DNA from 2 places in the Bacillus sp. GB_SG_008 genome. Region 1 is predicted to be linked to the other one. Evidence: predicted binding sites of a transcription regulator. Region 1 holds the regulator's gene; the other holds the start of a gene.
The links. The regulator NrdR, encoded in region 1, represses ribonucleotide reductase genes. The targets are predictions, from matches to a motif close to AACACNATATATNGTGTT.
Positions count from the first base shown of each region.

Region 2: ACTDJC_RS14845 (anaerobic ribonucleoside triphosphate reductase) is a predicted target of NrdR. The motif match lies at 7,740-7,757, and genes of this name have one in related genera.

Region 1 is NZ_JBPZSK010000001.1:225,290-235,190, reverse strand. It holds gene dnaI (primosomal protein DnaI) at 1-430, opposite strand, end outside; gene ACTDJC_RS01095 (replication initiation and membrane attachment family protein) at 462-1,865, opposite strand; gene nrdR (transcriptional regulator NrdR) at 2,272-2,733, opposite strand; gene speD (adenosylmethionine decarboxylase) at 2,979-3,362, opposite strand; gene ACTDJC_RS01080 (glyceraldehyde-3-phosphate dehydrogenase) at 3,740-4,768, opposite strand; gene coaE (dephospho-CoA kinase) at 4,878-5,480, opposite strand; gene ytaF (sporulation membrane protein YtaF) at 5,761-6,393, opposite strand; gene mutM (DNA-formamidopyrimidine glycosylase) at 6,669-7,499, opposite strand; gene polA (DNA polymerase I) at 7,512-9,901, opposite strand, start outside.
Region 2 is NZ_JBPZSK010000005.1:193,056-202,956, forward strand. It holds gene ACTDJC_RS14780 (alpha/beta fold hydrolase) at 329-847, shown strand; gene ACTDJC_RS14785 (hypothetical protein) at 780-1,157, shown strand; gene ACTDJC_RS14790 (hypothetical protein) at 1,342-1,518, shown strand; gene ACTDJC_RS14795 (YmzC family protein) at 1,588-1,926, opposite strand; gene ACTDJC_RS14800 (peroxiredoxin family protein) at 2,202-2,777, shown strand; gene ACTDJC_RS14805 (3'-5' exonuclease) at 2,916-3,806, shown strand; gene ACTDJC_RS14810 (FbpB family small basic protein) at 3,965-4,108, shown strand; gene ACTDJC_RS14815 (acid-soluble spore protein N) at 4,151-4,285, shown strand; gene tlp (small acid-soluble spore protein Tlp) at 4,391-4,618, shown strand; gene ACTDJC_RS14825 (LysM peptidoglycan-binding domain-containing protein) at 4,636-5,925, opposite strand; gene ACTDJC_RS14830 (acyl-CoA thioesterase) at 6,035-6,454, shown strand; gene ACTDJC_RS14835 (HesB/YadR/YfhF family protein) at 6,479-6,769, opposite strand; gene plsY (glycerol-3-phosphate 1-O-acyltransferase PlsY) at 6,878-7,480, opposite strand; gene ACTDJC_RS14845 (anaerobic ribonucleoside triphosphate reductase) at 7,812-9,668, shown strand; gene nrdG (anaerobic ribonucleoside-triphosphate reductase activating protein) at 9,665-9,901, shown strand, end outside.

The sequences.
Region 1 (9,901 bases):
GAAACCTCGGCTCTAAATCTGATGGGTCTAAATTTTCCATAGAAGCTTGCAAAATATCACTTGGCATATACACACTTTGAATTAACTTCTCATGTTTCTTCCTCTCATCATAAGCCACTTTTCTTACGCAACGATCATATTGAATATCAATCATCTTACCTTGAATGATAAGCTTTGGTTCATATCCTTGAATCATATTTTTACATGACTCTAAGTTCGGACAATCCTCACATCTAACACTTTGCCCGATGTACTCATATAACTTCACAAGGCTGCGTTCTACCATGGACGTTGTCACTTCACCCTGATGCTCTTCTATAAACTCTTTTACACGCGGATGCGCCATTACCTCTTGTTTCAATACTTCATATCTATTCTTAAAATTTTCATTTTGCATTAACTTCGCAAATGTATTTTGAATCGGTTCCATTTCTTCACCTCAAAGGGAGCTCTCCTCTATTCTATTCGTTTCGCTTATATTTTTTCAGCTCTTCTTCTAACTTTTTACGCTCTTCTTCTAATGTTTCATGACCTTCACTGCGATTCGATTGTTCGGCCAATTGTTCGCTCTCTTCAGCTTGTTCCTTTAACCAATCTGGTACAAGTTCTTTACGAACTGTTTTCTTCGTCGTCTTTCCTTTTTTCTTTGTTTCTGCCCACTCTTGATATTGACGGTTTTCCTCTTTCGCAAGACCCATGGCTTCTGTTACTGTTGTAATTTTTTTACGCGCCCAGTGTCCAGCGATTTTTTCCACGTACGATTTCGCCAGCTTCATATCAGAACGAAGCATCACATAATAAATAAGCACATTTACAACGCCTGGTGTGAGCTTCTGATTCAACATCACTTCTTCAATAATTTGCAAATCAGCTTTCGTCGGCTCAGCTCCGCCCGAAATTTCTTTTAATAACTCTCTTGGCGAAATTTCTTCTAACTGTTTAATGAGCATTTCTTCTTGTGTTGTCGGTTCTTTCTCTTTCATCGTCCGCGCATGCAATGGCTGCGTTCGTTCACTAAACACAGGGAGTGCTTGCCCATTCTCAAATTGGTACCAATCACGTGCACCTTTTCGCAGTCGTTCCATATCAATTGTGTGATGTTCCGTAACAGCACCAAGAACAATATTTTGCATAGATAGCGGATCAATCCCGTATACGTAAGCTACTGTCATCACACATTCACGCATCTGTTCTGTAATGGCTTTGCGCGGAACGAGCGCTGATAATCCTTCTACAAATAATGAAAAATCAAAGAAATCATTCCAGAGCTTAGGTGCATTACCCTGCGCCCTGCCCGGCATCACAGTTGCATTTGGTATAAGCAATTCGTCCTTGGCATACTCAACTTGTCCTGGATTAAACGAGCCAAACACATCATTAAAGGATCGTGTCATATTTTCATAAGAAACAAAGTCAAATTCTTCTTCTAAAAAATATTGCTTTACTTGATTGTATTTTGCCTTGCTTAAGCGGTTATATAAAAAAATACTTAATACAATATCATCAAAAAATTGCTTCGGCATGAGAGGTGGCTGCAACTCATAAATAAACATGCGAATATCTTTTTCTTTTTTCATATACACATTTAAAAGTCCAATTGCCTCTAGTTTTATACGTTCTTCATAAATATCTGGGAGCTGCATTTGCATCGTTACCATAATAGAATGGTGTGTATTTTCTCTTCCAAATAAACGATCCTGCTCCAATTCTCCCCACAATGTCATATATAAACTAAAAGCTTTACTACCGATTAGCGGTTGATATAGCATCGTAAGCACTTTACGGTCATAATTACTGAGCAGTCCTCTTGCACTTACTTTATAACGGTCAATTGGCAGTAACTCCATCCATGACTGTCTTTCCATTCTTGCAAATCCTTTCTGTTATCCATTCTTATCATAAAGTGAAACTTCCATCAGTGGGGGGGGGTTTTTCATCCCCCACTGATGGTTAGTTGAACCAATCGGGCTTTTACGGACAGTTATCCCCTACCTCTCTTCTTCGCTTTTCTCTGAATCTTGAGGTGGGAGTCTTACTGTACGTTAATGCGGGATAAAGTGAAACTTCCCTTAGTGAAGGGCTCACCGATGGAAAGCTCTCACCAATCGGGTGCATGCCAGCAGTTGTCCTCCACCTTTCTTCTTTGTTTTCTCAGAATTTCGAGGTAGAGATCTTACGGCCCGCAAATAGCGGGATATATGTGATTTATTTTTCCGTTCGTTACTACTTATTAGTGAAAAAAAGAGCTAATAGCTCACGCTTCTAGCTCTTTTATTTTCGTTCTTTTTGGAGTATATCTTTTAATTCTTCAATAAATACGTTCAAATCTTTAAATTGTCGATAAACAGATGCAAAACGTACATATGCAACATCATCAATATCACGAAGCTCTTCCATGACCATTTCACCAATCATATCGCTTTTTACTTCTGACATTCCTAAGTTACGCAATTCACGTTCTACATGTTGCGTGATTTCTTCTAGTTGTTTTAAAGATACAGGTCGTTTTTCACACGCTTTAATTAAACCGCGCAAAATTTTCTCTTTGTTAAACTCTTCTCGCATTCCTTCTTTCTTTACAACAATTAGTGGCGGCTCCTCGACACGTTCAAATGTTGTAAAGCGATTGAGACAACTTTCGCACTCTCTTCTTCTACGAATCGATCGCCCTTCGTCAACTGGACGCGAATCCAATACTCTCGTACCATTGTGAAAACAGGATGGACAACGCAATCCATTCACTCCTTTACAATTTAATTTTATCTTAACAAAACCAAAACATTATAAACAAGAATTATCTCTTCTATATTATAAACCCTTAATCAAATATACTTATGTACGTTATTCTTTTTTATCTTTCTAACAATTAATTTACCCAGACTTCCATCAGTGTGGGTCTTACTGTCCGCAAATAGCAGATAAATTAAAAAGAGGTGTATAATACACCTCTTTACATTTTAAATCACTTATCTTCTTTTTTAAAGAGCTTTTGTCTCTCTTTGTTTAATTTCGAAGCTACCTGTACCACGAGGAAGTTCAATGCTCTCTCTCGTTTTTGCGCTCAAACCTTCAGCGATGTACTCTGCAGCAACATTCGGATCAATGCGATCTCCGCAAGTATATACATCAATACTTGCATAACCATGTTCTGGAAAGCTGTGGATTGTTAAGTGAGATTCAGAAATAATTACAACCCCACTTACACCTTGTGGTGCAAATTTATGGAAAGCAACCTCACGTACTTCAGCGCCTGCTCGAAGTGCTGCATCCACAAATAATTTTTCAATATAAGGCATATCATTAAGTTTGTCGAAATCGCAATCCCAAAGTTCCGCGATTACGTGACGACCCATAGTATCCATAGTATCCATTCTACAGTTCCCCCTTATAAATTTAATCTAACTGTTCGAATTGAAAACTAATTTGCAATTTGGCTTGCTCCACTACCACGGGGGAAAGTTAGTCCAGAGAGGTCCTAACCCTTTAAGTAGTGACTACCACCTCAGCTCTTAAGTTTACGAATGTTAGTATACTTTGTTTATTTTCATTTTGCAACAACAGTTTTTTATTTTTTCGATGACACTTTCTCTTTTACTTTTCTCCGAAAACAAAAGAAAAGATTCCAAATCACAGTAATTATAGCTTTTTTAGGCGATTTACAAAGAAAAAGCATATGTATTCTTTTCCTTTCATAAAAAAAAAGAAAAAGGCTAGCTAACGCTTGCCCTTTTCTCATCTATTAAATATGTTGTACGTTTTCTTGTTTCGCAAATTGATCTACAACAAGCTTTACAAGATCTACAACACGACGAGAATAACCCCATTCGTTATCGTACCAAGCAAGTACTTTCACTTTGCGCTCACCCATTACCATTGTAGATAAACCATCAACGATTGCGGAATGTGTATTTGTATTAAAATCTATAGAAACAAGAGGCTCATCACTAAATGCGACAATTCCTTTTAACGCACCGTTAGCTGCTGTCATGAACGCTTCATTAATTTCTTCCACTGTTACATCACGCTTTACATCCACAACTAAGTCAACAAGAGATACGTTTGGTGTTGGAACGCGAAGTGCCATCCCATGAAGTTTTCCGTTTAGATGTGGAAGAACTTTTGCTAACGCTTTCGCAGCACCTGTCGTTGTTGGAATGATAGATTGACCACATGCACGTGCTCTACGTAAATCTTTATGTGGATTATCAATATTTTTTTGGTCATTTGTATAAGCATGAACTGTCGTCATTAAACCGTTTTCAATTCCAAACTGCTCATCTAACACCTTTACAACAGGTGCTAAACAGTTTGTTGTACAAGACGCATTTGAAATAACGATATGTTTTGTAATATCAAGTTGTTCATCGTTTACACCAACAACAACTGTTACATCTTCATTTTTTCCTGGTGCAGTTAAAATAACATTTTTCGCACCAGCTTCTACGTGAAGACTTGCGCCTTCCTTGGAGTTAAACTTACCCGTTGCTTCAATTACAACGTCTACTCCCATTTCTTTCCAAGGCAATTCTCTTGGATCGCGGTTGTTTAAAAGGCGAATCATTTTGCCATCTACTAATAAATGATCTTCAAACGCTTCTACTGTACCATCAAATTTACCGTGAACTGTATCATATTTAATTAAATGTGCTAACGTTTCAGATGGGTAGCTCGCATTAATCGCTACAATTTCGAATGCGCTTTCTTTTATAGCTTGGCGAAACACCATTCTCCCAATACGTCCAAAACCATTAATTGCCACACGAATCATAATATGTTATCCCCCTTGATTGCGTTATACTATTTATCTCCAATCCCAATAATAGTATAACACAAAAAGAAGATATGTCACTAAACAATTTCATCATTTTTAAATTTTTTTATTTAATAATGTTCCATTCTTTTAAAATGCGACTTAATTGGGCTTTCGTCTCTTCCATTGTGCCATTATTATTAATCACTTCATCCGCTAATGTGACTTTATCTTCTAGCGGCATTTGCGAAGCAATACGAGCCTTTGCCTCTTCTTCTTTAAAATTGTTGCGCTCCATTAATCTTGTAAGCTGAGTCTCACTATCAACATAAACTAGCAAAATTTTATCTACCAGACCTGTTAATTTACTCTCAAATAAAAGTGGAATATCGAGCACAACCGCTTGCGCTTTTTCTCTTATGTACATATCCTTTTGTGTATTCATTTCTTTTCGTACAGCAGGGTGAACAATACCGTTTAACAGCAAACGTTTTTCTTCATTATGAAATACGATGCCACCAAGCTTCGGACGATCTAGTTCTCCATTTTCCCCCAGCACTTCTTTCCCAAATGCTGTTACAATTTCGTTATACGCTTCCTTCCCTGGTTCTACAACTTCCCTCGCAATAATATCTGCATCAATAACTGGAACATGAAAACCTTGAAACATTTGTGATACTGTACTTTTTCCACTTGCAATGCCGCCTGTTAATCCAATTACAACTGTCATCAAAATTCCCCCTTAAGAAAAGCTTAAGCATCCTGTTTAGCAAAACAAGTGCTGAAGCTAGACATCTCCAACTTTTATAAGTGAAACTTCCAGCAGTGGGGTTTTCTTCATTTCCCACTGCTGGAGAGCCCGTCCAATCGGGCACATGCCAGCAGTTATCCCCCACCTAGCTTCCTCGCTTCTCTCTGCACCTTGAGGTGGGGGATAGCTGCCCGCGAATAGCGGGATAGATTCGTATCCTTTAAAAATAGAGACGTGAAACATCAGTTCACGTCTCCTCTTACATTTTCCAAATTCCAATAATAATAAGTAATATACCCGGCAAAAACGTAAGCTTTTGTAGCCATCGCATATTTGATAATATCGTTCCCGCCTTCATTCCAATAAATAAAAATAACGAGCTCATTACCGCAACTAATCCCGCCATCGTAAATGGGGAATATCCAAGTAAAGACGCCCCAATACCTGCTCCAAATGAATCTAATGAAAGCGCCATACCAAGAAGAAGTGCTTCCATCCCCGAAATTGTCCCAGATTTATCAAAATCAGCAACAGTCGGTTTTCGCAAAATTTGAATGACAAGGCCGAGAGAAGCAATTTCTAAGTTCCATACTTTTTCTTCTTGCGGTGCTTCCTCTTTTTTATCACTTTGAAAAAATTGATACAACACCCACGCACCGATTGCTACGAGAACCAATCCTCCAATTCTTGTCGCAAGCACCGGCGAAAAAACTTGTGCAATCATATGCCCGATTCCCATTGATAATATCATCACAACAGCTGAACAAATCCCGATTACAATAATAGATTTCAGTGGAATTCGGACGTTGCGGAGCCCATATGTAAGCCCCACACTGCAGCTATCTAAACTTAGCGTAAAAGCTAATAAAATAAGAGAGAAATAATGATACATCGATAAGCTCCTTCCCTATACATAGCTTTGTTGTATATATATGACAGAAGCCTATCCGATGTTATTACAAAAAATATATTGAAACTTCCATCAGTGGGGTTTTCTTCATCCCCACTGATGGAAAGCTCTCACCAATCGGGCTTTTACAGACAGTTATCCCCCACCTAGCTTCCCCGCTTCTCTCTGCATCTTGAAGGTGGGGGCCTTACTGCCCGCGAATAGCGGGATAAAATGATGCTGTCATCAATAAGTATTTTTACTGATGTTTTGTTTGTTTAACTTTTCAACTGACAAACAGGACAATAATGTGTACCTCGTCCGCCAACAACTGTTTTTTCAAGTGCAGTGCCGCATGTTACACATGGTTCACCTTTTTTTCCATATACGTAAAATCGTTCTTGAAATGAACCAATTTGTCCTTGCGAATTCATATACGTACGAATTGTACTTCCACCACGCTCGACCGCTTCTGTTAATGTTGCAACAATTTCTTTATACAACGTTTCAAATTCCTCATTCGTTAAAGAAGACGCTTCTCGCTCTGGATGAATACGTGAACGGAATAATACTTCATCTACATATATATTGCCAAGACCAACTACAATGCGTTGATCTAGCAAGACAACTTTTACTTTCCGAGCGGTTTTTTGCATTCTTTCTCGTAAATATGCCGGTGTTAATTCACCCGAAAAAGGCTCAGGTCCTAAATCTGCCAGCGGCATGACTGTAAGCTCCGTTCCTTTTTCGAAAAGATGCATCGTACCGAATTTACGTACATCTTTATAACGAAGTTCCGTACCGTCTGTAAAACGAAAACGGACGTGTGTATGTTTATCAACTGGATCATTTGCTTCGTGCAGCATATATTTCCCTTCCATTCGCAAATGAGAAACAATGACGTAACGGGTTACATATATAAGAAGAAACTTGCCGCGGCGTTCGACCTTTTCAATCATTTCTCCGCGCAGCATCTCTTTGAATAGTTCGGCGTCATCTGGCTCTTTCACCAATTTCGGGTATGTGACAATCACGTCTTCAATCGTCTTTCCTTTGACGAGCTTCTCTAGCGTTCGCCTTACATTTTCAACCTCTGGTAGTTCTGGCATACTATCACTTCCTTATTTTGCGTCGTACCATGTTGGACCATATGAGTAATCAACCTTTAATGGAACAGAAAGCTCAATCGCGTGCTCCATTACTTCAGGTACAAGTTTCTCTAGCTTTTCTACTTCCTCTTGAGGCACTTCAAAAATAAGTTCATCGTGCACTTGCAGAAGAAGACGAGCTTGTAATCCTTCTTCTTCTAGTCGATCCGCCATAATAATCATCGCTTTCTTAATAATGTCCGCAGCACTTCCTTGAATAGGTGTATTCATTGCCGTGCGTTCTGCAAAGCTGCGCAGATTAAAATTGCGGCTCGTAATTTCTGGAATGTAACGGCGACGGTTCAACAATGTAGATACATATCCTGTTTGCTTCGCCTCTTGCACAATATCATCCATATATTCCTTTACTCCTGGAAAACTTTCAAAATACTTTTGAATGAAATCAGCTGCTGCTTTTCTTGTAATGCCAAGGTTTTGCGATAAACCATAATCACTAATTCCGTATACAATTCCGAAGTTTACAGCTTTCGCTTGTCGTCTCATATTAGAGGTTACACCCTCTTTTTCAACTCCAAACACATCCATCGCTGTTTTTGTGTGAATATCCATATCATGTTGGAAGGCCTCGGTTAAACCGTTATCTTCAGAAATATGTGCTAATACACGTAATTCGATTTGAGAATAATCCGCAGCAAACATGACCCAATCTTTTTCTGATGGAATAAACGCTTGACGTATTTTTCTTCCTTCTTCTAAACGAATCGGAATGTTTTGTAAGTTTGGATCTGTTGAACTTAAACGTCCCGTTTGTGTTAATACTTGATTAAAACGTGTATGAATTTTAGACGAATCTGTATAAACAACTTTCAGCAAACCTTCAATATACGTAGAATTTAATTTTCCCAGCTGACGATAGTGTAAGATTTTCGGAATAATTTCATGATGCTCCATTAATTTTTCAAGCACATCAGCTGATGTAGAATAACCTGTTTTTGTCTTTTTTATAACGGGTAAGTTCAAGTTTTCAAACAAGATCACACCAAGTTGTTTCGGTGAATTAATATTGAATTCCGTTCCTGCAAGCTCGTAAATTTCTTCTTCCATTTTCTTGAGCTGCGCAGCCAATTCATCCCCCATATTGCGGAGACGATTTGTATCAACTGCAACACCTTTACATTCCATTTCAGCTAATACGCGGCAAAGCGGCATTTCCAACTCTGTAAATAATTCATACTGCTCATTCTTTTTCAGTTCTTCAGCAAATGATTGCTGTACATCGTATAACACATGCACTTTTCGCGCTACGTGCTCTGCTACAACTGTCTGCTCTGGTACAGCTCGTTTTGCACCTTTTCCATACACTTCTTCATCTGATTGCACAGCATGTGTATCTTTCATTTTCGCAACGGCACGAAAATCTTTATCCGTTTCCGCTGGATCAAGTAAGTAAGCTGCAATTAATAAATCAAAATCGATTCCCTTTATTTCATAGCCTTTCCATTTTAACGCAACAATTGCACGCTTAGCGTCAAATGTATACTTTTTCATCTCTGGATTCGCTAACCAATTCGTAAACGATTGTGATTGAAGAGCGATATCAGTCGGAACAAAGTAACATCCGTTTTCATTTTGAATACCAAATCCTTGAATATCTGCTCCGTGATAATTGTCTTCTTGCACTTCTACAATAAGTGAGCTATCTTGCTGCAACATTTCTTCCGTTATTTCTTCTACGATTTCAAATGAGATATCATTTAGCTCAGCTGCAGGCGTTTCTGCAATGGGTGCTCCTAACTTAGTTAATAATGAATGAAACCCTAAGTTCTCAAACATTGGAATAATATCGCTATTATCATGTCCGTTATAAGCAATATCATCTAATTGAATTGTAATTGGGGCATCAGTAATAATTGTTGCTAACTCTTTACTCATCAATGCTTGCTCTTTATTTTCTTCAAGCTTTTCTTTTAATTTCTTACCGCTCACTTTGTCTAAATTTTCATATACAGCTTCCACTGTTTCAAATTGTGTTAACAATTTAATTGCCGTCTTCTCACCAACACCAGGGACACCTGGGATATTATCTGACTGATCTCCCATCAGCCCTTTCATATCGATAATTTGCTTTGGAGATAAACTATATTTTTCAAATAATGTTTCTTTTGTATACTCGTCCACTTCTGTAATTCCTTTACGCGGAATACAAACGCGGGTATTGTCTGAAACGAGCTGAAGCAAATCTTTATCTCCGGAAATGACTTTTACTGGAACCCCTTGCTCACTCGCTTCTTTTGCCAATGTTCCCATAATGTCATCTGCTTCGTAGTTCTCTAATTCGTAACGAGGCACATGAAATGCATCTAACATTTCACGAATGAATGGAAATTGCTCTGATAGTTCTG
Region 2 (9,901 bases), on a different contig from region 1:
TTACGAGAAATATAAGAGCGAAGAATCCAGCCCAAGTAATCAGTATTTGTGTGATTTCTGAAATGGGAATCACTCCTTTTGGGTATATGTCACATATGTAACGATTGCTATTGCATTAATGAACATCATGGTTCGAAGTAATTTGTACATGTTTCTTGAAAGTGACTCTCATTTTACAAAAAATGTATTCGATAGATGGGATAATTTTTCCTGCTCTAATCATGTATTGAAATATGAGTAAATACGAAAGAATAGAATGAATATTCACTCATTTATGGTAATATATTGTATAATTTGTAATATAGAACTGCTAAGGGAGAAAATTATGATGCATGAACATTTTGTAAGGGTTGTGGGAAATGGTCAACCAATTATCTTTCTGCCAGGAACAGGTTGGTCAGGTGATATAGGATTGCATATAGCTGATTCTGTAAAAGATTTTTACCAAGTGCATATGATTGATTTGCCTGGTATTGGACAAAGTCAAGGTTTGGATGGAGTTATAAAACTAGAAGATGCTGCTGCATGGTTACATCGTTATATTACTAAGCTGAATATGGAAAAAGTTATTGTAATTGGACATTCATTGGGAGGAGCCATCTGTTTGGCTTATGCTTCTCATTATCCATCTCTAGTAGAGGGACTTATGTTATTAGACATAGGGTATGATAAAATACCGCTGTTTCCTGTGGAGATGTTTGGGAAATTAGGATTTATGGTTCCGTTTATTAGTTTTTTACATAGGCATTTTGGTAATAAGGTATTAGGGAAAGAAGAAGATGCAACGTCAAGAGAAGACAGAAGAGAGAATAAAAGCCCAAATAGAAAAACATGGATTTCCAGATAATGAGTACATAAGACAAGCGATAAAAAATCAACAACCAGCTAATACAAAGGGTATTAGTTTACTGTTAGCACTATATCGAGCAAATCTTCCTAAAATGTTAACCACTGTACAGGTTCCGAGTATATTGCTTTATGGAAATCGAAGTCAAGAGCCTGTGAATTTACAAAATAAGATTAAGAGGAATATTGCGCATGTTAAGAAAAAGCACCCTAGTATTGTTATTCAAGAATTAGATGGTGGACATTATGCTCATTTGCAAGATGAACTTGCGTTAAGTAAAATGAAAGCTTTCATTCACTCTTTGGAATAAACATGAGATTACTATATTTAATTGTCTTAAAATACAATTGCATGTGCCAAAAGGGAAGGGAAACAATGTTAGGAAAGATTTTTAATGAATTAGGGTAAAACGAATCTGTTTTTGATAGATTATAGAACTTGCTTTAAAAGGGAGCAAGTACATAATTTTATAAACGGGAGAGGGAGAAAGCGGTATGTCGACAAATAGAAAAATTGGTGTAAGTTGTTTATTGCTGAGCAGCTGTGCGGCACTAAGTAGTTTCTTATTAAAAGGCATCCTTCCTTATTCAGGGATTATTGGTTGGACGTTATCTGTTGTTTTTATTTTAGCTAGTGCTCATTTCATTGGGAAGGATGTAAGTGAGTCGTAGCTTGTAATATTTATCTTAGATTTACGTCTTTAAAAAAAGAGATCCTTACTCGATCTCTTTTTTATACTTCTATTCACTTTGACTTAATTGATATACATATTTGAAGGAGTTTTCAAAGTTGAATTCTTTTACTTGGGTTATTTTGTTTGTTTTTGGATTATATGTAAAAATTTTAACCGTATTGTAACCGCCGCTTTTAGGATCGGTGTTTCTAACAACGAATGTATTCTCTCCAATTTGGATCATATTGTTTCTGTCATATACTTCATTATTTGTAGGTGGAACGTCTTGATGGTTTGAAGAAGTCTTAATCACTTTGACTCCACCCGAAAATAATGTAATGATGATGAGTATAACAAGACATACCCTTATCATTCGTAATTCTTTAGTAATTGGATGCTCTTCCATATGGTTCACTCCTCATACTTTCTAGATTTATTAATATGTATGACATTGTTTTAGAAATAAGTATTCGTATGTAATGAAGTGCGGTATTTGATTGAGTAGAACTAGAAAACATCTGCTTTTTCTTATTGTGAGGATTGTAATCTTAATTTTTTTGTATAATATACTTTCTTTTCCATAGAGAATATTTCCATCTTTGTCCGTATAAGCTAAAATAAAGTAAAACTTTCATCAGTGAGAACCATGGAGACAAAGATAAAATATAAGGAATGGTGCATATGTGGCGAAAAATATCGATTGTTGTTGTGTTATTATGTTTAGCTGGTTATGCAATTTATGAGCAGTTTGGAAAAGAGAAAGTACAAGTAGCAGATAATCAAAAGCAAAGTACAGAGGATGTAAAAGAAGCAATTGCACAAAATGGTATTGAAATTGGAAAAATAGCGCCTGATTTTGAATTGTCCAAGCTTGATGGTACAAAGGTGAAGCTTTCTGATTTAAAAGGCAAGAAAGTTATTGTGAACTTTTGGGCAACGTGGTGTGGTCCATGTCAGCAAGAAATGCCAGATATACAAGCATTTTATGATAAGTATCAGAAAGATGTAGAAGTTTTAGCGGTGAATTATACAGTGTCAGAAGGGGCTGAAGGAAAAGAGAAAGTACGGAAATTTGCAGAAGAGAAAGGGCTTACTTTTCCGATTCTTCTTGATACAGATATAAAAGTAACGACTACTTATAAAGTCATTACAATTCCAACATCATATTTTATTGATACAAAAGGAGTTATCCAGGATAAATTTATCGGACCGATGACGGTGAAGGAAATGGAGAAAAGAGTCGCGAAATTAAAATAAAGTGAAATTTCCATCCGTGGGGATAAAAGATGAAAATAGGAATGGTATATGTGCCATTCCTATTTTCTATTTAAAGGCTAATTGAGCTTCTTTCATTATGTTAAGTTATAATGTAAATAAAAAGTTAAGGAGAAGATTATGGGGAATTTCACAGGTAATTATGTTGTAATCGATTTTGAAACAACAGGATTTAATCCTTATCAAGATAATATTATTCAAATGGCTGCGATTCGGTATCGAAATCATATATGTACCGATCAATTTGTTTCGTATGTAAATCCAGAAAAGATGATTCCGAGCCGCATTACAATGTTGACAGGTATTCAGAATTTTGATGTTGCAAGTGCTCCGACAATTGATATAGTATTACCGGAATTTATTGCATTTATTGGAGAAGATACGATCATTGCTCATAATGCTTCTTTTGATATGAGGTTTTTAAAGAGTAATATGGAACGATTAGGACTCGGTACACCAAAAAATATAGTGCTGGATACACTTAGTTTAGCAAAACGATATATAAAACATGTACCAAACCATAAATTAGAAACACTGAAACGATTTTTACATATTCAAGTACGCTCTCACAATGCATTAGATGATTGTTTCACTTGTGCGGCCGTATATCAAAAATGTGTAGAAGAGAAGAACGGAAAAGAGAAGAAGGTGACTTCTCAAAGTCTAACAAAGGAAGAAGGAAGAGCCTATGAGATCGTAAAAGAAATATTGGAAAAGCATAACAAAGATACAACGGTTATTCGTCATGTTTGTGTTGGCAATTATCTGGATATCAAAGCACTTTATTCATTTGTAAGAATTAAGCTAAAGGGAAGAAAAAAATACGTATTAACGAATAAAGGACAAGAGGAGATAGTAGCTGTGTATCCGACTGTTACATGTGAACCTGCTACGAAAAGTGAATTGGGTGTTACAAGAATCATGATTGATCAGCCTGAGGATTTGATTGCTTTTGAAGTCCTCATTCTTGCCGCGTATGAGGAGGGATTGCAAACTTTGCAGCACTCATAAAGTGAAACTTCCGCAAGTGTGGGAATTCCACACTTGCGGAAGTTTGTATTGTAATTAAATGGATTAACTATGCTAAAAAATAAAATTTTCTCATAAATCTGATTAGGGAGTTTTTTAACTGTTCATACTAGTAACACGAAAGAGAAAGGGTGAACAGTATGAGAAGAAATCGACGAAGAACGTTTGAAGAACTTGTGATGGAAAATAAGCGGCAGCTACTTAATGATCGTGATGCAATTGAACGGATTGAAGAAAAATTAGAGAAGCGATTTGAAACGCGTATTTTCAAACAGGCTGAATAATTCTTATAGCTAGTATGATACTAGTTGTAAGGAGGCGATATTATGGGTAATCCAAAGAAACATCCACAAGATTTTGCTCCAAACCAGATTGGAACACAATCGAGAGCAGCTGGTGGTAATAAAGGAAAACAAATGCAAGACAAATCAGGGAAACAACCGATTGTTGATAACGGTTAAAGAGAGGGAGAATGGAAGCATTCTCCTTCTTTTTTTGCATACATAATTAAAGATATTTTTTACAAACTAATGTTGTATGTATTTTCAATAAAGGAGGAAGACATGATGCCAGAACAAAACAAAGCAAATCCAGATGATCGTAGCGATAACGTTGAGAAATTGCAAGAGGCGGTATATAACACAATTGAAAATATGAACGAAGCAAGGGAAGCTGCTGAGTTTTCTAATGCGCAAGATCGCGCAGCAATCGAAGCGAAAAATGAGCGCCGCATGGAAAGTATTGAAGGAATGCGAAAAGAAATTAAAGAGGAAGCTGCATATCGTAATAAGTAAGAAAAGGCTGACAATTGTCAGCCTTTTTTTGTAATGGAAAAGTTTTCTGAAAGGAGTCGCCAATTTTGCGGGAAAGGTAAGCCGATTTTCCAATAACTGATACCGCGAATTCCTTGTTCTTTTATTAAATTAAACTTACTTTGAACAGACCTAGCATCTTCAAACCATACTTCATGCTTCACTCCGTTTTCATCGTAATAATTGAAATGCGGAGCTTGGGAAGTGAAATCGTATTGAATTGGGACATTATATTTCCGGGCAAGTGCAACAGCAGCAACAGAGCTAACTGCTTTTGCAGGAGGATTTCCTTCTTTGAATGGAAGAATCCAATCAAATCCGTATAAGTTTTGTCCCATCATAATTTTACGTGGCGGCATTTGCGATTTTGCGTATTGAATGACTTGTTTTACAGGACCAATTGGAGAAACTGCAAGGGGCGGTCCACCTTGCCATCCCCAGTCGTATGTCATAATGATAACGAAATCAACAATTTCACCTTGTGCCTTATAGTCCTGAGCTGCAGCTGCACCTTTTTGAGTTGAACTTGTTTTTGGGGGGAGAGTTGTACTGAGCGTATATCCTTTTGGTAGACGTGTTTTTACTTTGCGTAAAAATTGATTATATACTTCGCGGTCTCCTGGTGCAAGGTTCTCAAAATCAAAATGAATGTCACGCATTCCATATTTTTGTGCTGTTTGTAAAATATTTGTAATGAGCGTATTTTGAATTGTCTCATTGCGTAAAAAAATGCTTGCTAATTCAGGGCTGAAACTTCCATTTTCAAGATTTGTAATAACAAGCATCGGAATCGTTTGCCCTTGTTTTGCAATTGTGACGATTTCAGATACTTGTGTAGGTTCTTTCAGTGTTCCGTCACGCTTTGCCTCAAAGCTAAAGTAGGCCAAGTAGGTTAAATATGGATTGATAGCTTTGGTGGAAGTAACTAAGCTTTCTTTAATCGGAATTGTAGATGGCTGTAAGTAGGCAATAGATTCAATAATTTTTTTTGTCCCTTTTGGTACATATAGCTGCTGTCCGACTTGGAGTGCGGATTTTAATGATAAATGATTCACTTTTGCTAAACTGGCGAGAGGTACATTGTAAGTTAAGGCAATTTTATATAAGCTATCGCCAGGCTGTACATAATAAGTATTTCCTTCCGTATTCACGATCAATGCTTGCCCGATGACGAGTGTTTGAGCTGGATTTAGTCCATTATCTTTTACAATTGTTTCTGGTGTGGTTCCGTACTTCTGTGCTAATTTATATACGTTATCACCGCTTTGTACAGTTATAATTTGTAGCATATGCTCACTCCTTTAAGGAAAAAGATCCGCCGCTTCTATTTTATTTTCAGTTTCTCTGTATTATGATTAAAGGTGTAGAAAGAAATGCAAGCGAGAAGGAGACAAAACTATGTTTGTAGCAGAACACGAAATTGACATTCGTTATGCAGAGACGGATCAAATGGGTGTCGTGTACCATGCGAATTATTTAGTATGGCTAGAACTTGGGCGTACGAAATTAATTCAAGATTTAGGATTTTCATATGTTGAAATGGAGAATGATGGGATTGTATCTCCTGTACTTGATTTGCAAATTACATATCGAAAAGCAATGCGTTATGGAGAAAAAGCAATTGTGAAAACGTGGGTGGAGTCTGTGAGTCCACTACGTGTTGTTTACGGCTATGAAATTTATAATGAAAACGGCGAACGTTGTATTACAGCATCTACAACAAATATTTGTGCAAAAAAAGAAGGATTTCGTCCGGTATCCTTTAAAAAATTGTATCCAGAGTGGTATGAAACATACGAGAAGATAAAGAAACAATGAAAAAACGTGGCTTAGGCCACGTTTTTATTTTTCATAATGAAATTGTGGGAAATCATCATCATTACTGAATGTAACAGATAAATCATGTCCGTCAAAGAACCATTCATCATCGCCTTCAATAAAGAAAGTAATACCATCTTCTTGAATTTGTACAGCAGGAGTAGCTGGCTCATCTTTACGAATTCCTAATGAAAGACCTTTTTGAACAGTGCTACATCCACCATATTGTACGAAAAAGCGAATGGCATCGCCTGTTTGTAAACCAAGTTCGTTTTTGTACCAGCTTACTGCTTCTTTTGATACTGAAATGTTCATCTAGTGTTCCTCCAACATAATCACTTTTTCTTTTAGTATAAAAAATAACGCAAAAAGACGCCATTTATATGCTTTGCGTTTTCTTTTTGCGTTATGTGGGTTACAATCTTACTTTTGTTTTTGTTGTTTCTTTGTTAATTTTGCTTTTGGTTCTGTTTTATTTATAATTCGTCCAATATTTGCACGGTGTCGATAAATAACCATACCAGCTAATAAACACATCGCAACAATGAAGATCTTATTCCCGTTTATAATTGCTGCAACAACAGCGGCAACAGCTGTTAACATAGAAGAAAGTGAAACGTATCTCGTCGTAAATAGTAGGGTGAAAAAGATAACAGCTAGTACCACAAAGGTAATTGGCGCGTAGCATAATAGTACGCCAGCAGAAGTAGCAACTGCTTTTCCACCGCGGAACTTTGCGAAGATTGGGTATACATGACCAAGTACTGCAGCTAATCCGAACCATAGAGGATGGATATGTAAACCGAAAATTATCGGTAGAGCTGTAGCCAATGTTCCTTTTAGAATATCAGCAATTGTAACAATGAAACCCGCTTTTTTCCCTAACGTACGAAATGTATTCGTTCCTCCTAAATTTCCGCTGCCATGCTCGCGAATATCGATTCCATAACCAATCTTTCCAACGACAAGCCCAGATGGAATCGAGCCAAGTAAATAGGCAACGATCAATAAAAGATATGTAAGCATAAGTTCAGTCTCCTTTATTCAAATGTGTTGATAAAGGGTAAAAAGAGTTTTTCCCGTATATTGTACCATACATTTGTAAAGAGCACATTTCTTTTTTATAAAGTGAAATTTCTATTAATAGTGGGTTTCTCATTTTTCACTGATAGAAAGCATTCACTAATGAAGCTCTTATTTATTCATAAGTTGAGGGATAAATAAAAAAGGTTCGATGAATGTTTAAAAAATTTTCACAGAATGTTACATTTTTCACATACCCGCCCTTACTATATGTAGTATCATTTGGATAGTGAATTAACAAGATGTTGTTGGGGGTTAAGAAATGAAGCAAGTAATGGAAAAGAACAATGAATATGAAGAGAATCTAAAGGATATTTTTACGAAAATTGTTTATGCAAATGAACAAGATTTAATGCAAGAAAATGCGAATGTTGACGGTCGGTCTCCGATGGGAGTGATGGGGAAATTTGCATCTGAGAGTGCAAAGTATTACGCGGTCGAACAATTACTTTCTGAAGAAGTGAAAAAAGCAATTAATCAAAATATTTTATATCCGCATGATTTAGATTTTTATGCAACAGGTACGACAACTTGTTCGCAAATCCCATTAGCTCAAATGCTTGAAAATGGGTTTCATACAGGGCACGGATATATGCGACAGCCGCAAGATATTAAAAGTGCGTTGGCACTTTCTTCTATTATTTTTCAAGCGAATCAAAATATGCAGCATGGTGGTCAATCATTTGCGCTGTTTGATATAGATTTAGCACCGTATGTGAGAAAAACGTTTGAAAGAAATAAAAAACGTTTAGCTACATATCCATTAACAGTTAAGCAAGTAGAAGAGTTTGCGTGGAAAGAAACAGAAAATGATACGTATCAAGCATGTGAAGCATTTATTCATAATTCGAATAGCATGCATAGCAGGGGCGGTGGACAAGTTCCATTTATTTCAATTAATTACGGAACGGATACATCAAAAGAAGGAAGATTATTAATTAAACAATTGTTACGAGCGACGCAAGCTGGATTAGGAAAAGGAGAAACGCCCATTTTTCCTATCCAAATATTTAAATTAAAAAAAGGTGTGAATTTTGAAGAAAAAGATCCGAACTATGATTTATTTGAACTAGCATTAGAAACAACAGCAAAACGACTGTTTCCCAACTTTTCATTTTTAGATGCCCCATTTAATGCTATACATTATGATGGTCGTCCTGAAAGTGAAGTGTGTTATATGGGATGCCGTACTCGTGTTATGTCCAATATTCATGGGGAAGAAACAGCGATTGGAAGAGGGAATTTATCGTTTACATCTATTAACTTAGTGAAATTAGCGTGTATGAGTGGATCAAAAGAAGCATTTTTTGAAGCTTTAAATTACTATGTTGACCTTGGTATTCGTCAATTATTGGAAAGATTCTCTTATCAATCAACGAAAAAGGCAAGAGATTTCCAATTCTTATATTCACAAGGAGTATGGCGTGGTGGTGAAAAACTTCAGCCTGAGGATTCTGTTGCTGAAATTTTAAAGCAAGGTACATTAAGTATTGGTTTTATTGGTCTTGCAGAATGTTTAGTTGCTTTAACGGGAAAACATCATGGGGAAGATGAAAAATCATGGAAGCTCGGATATGAAATTATTGAATGTATGAGAAAGAAGATGGATCAAGCAACGGAAGAACATCAGTTGAATTTTTCATTAATTGCAACTCCTGCAGAAGGATTATCAGGGAAATTTATTAAGAAAGATCGAGCTGAATTTGGAACAATTACAGGTGTAACAGATCATAACTATTATACAAATTCATTTCATATTCCTGTTTATTATCCTATTCAAGCCATTGATAAAATTCGTTTAGAAGGACCGTTTCACGCGCTTTGTAATGGTGGACATATTACGTATATTGAATTGGACGGAGCGGCTGTTCATAATCAAAAAGCATTACAGCAAATTGTGAAAGCAATGGCACAGTATGGTGTAGGATATGGATCTATTAATCACCCAGTCGATCGCTGTAAATGTTGCGGTTATCACGGGATAATTGGGAATGAATGTCCAAGCTGTGGGAATGAAAATGAACGTGACTTGGAAAGAATTCGCCGCATTACAGGATACCTTGTAGGAGATATGTCAAAGTGGAACAGTGCGAAGCGTAGTGAAGAAGCGGATCGGGTGAAACATAAATGAGAGTAATGAATATCATTCATGATAGTATTGTAGATGGGGAAGGATTGCGGACAGTCGTATTTTTTGCGGGCTGTCCGCATCGTTGTTTTGGCTGCCATAATCCACAGTCTTGGAATATTAATAATGGAACTGAGGTTACAAAAGAGGAAATAATAAAAGAGATTGAAAAAAATCCTCTTACGGATGTAACATTTTCAGGTGGAGATCCATTTTTTCAAGCTGCTGAAGTAAAA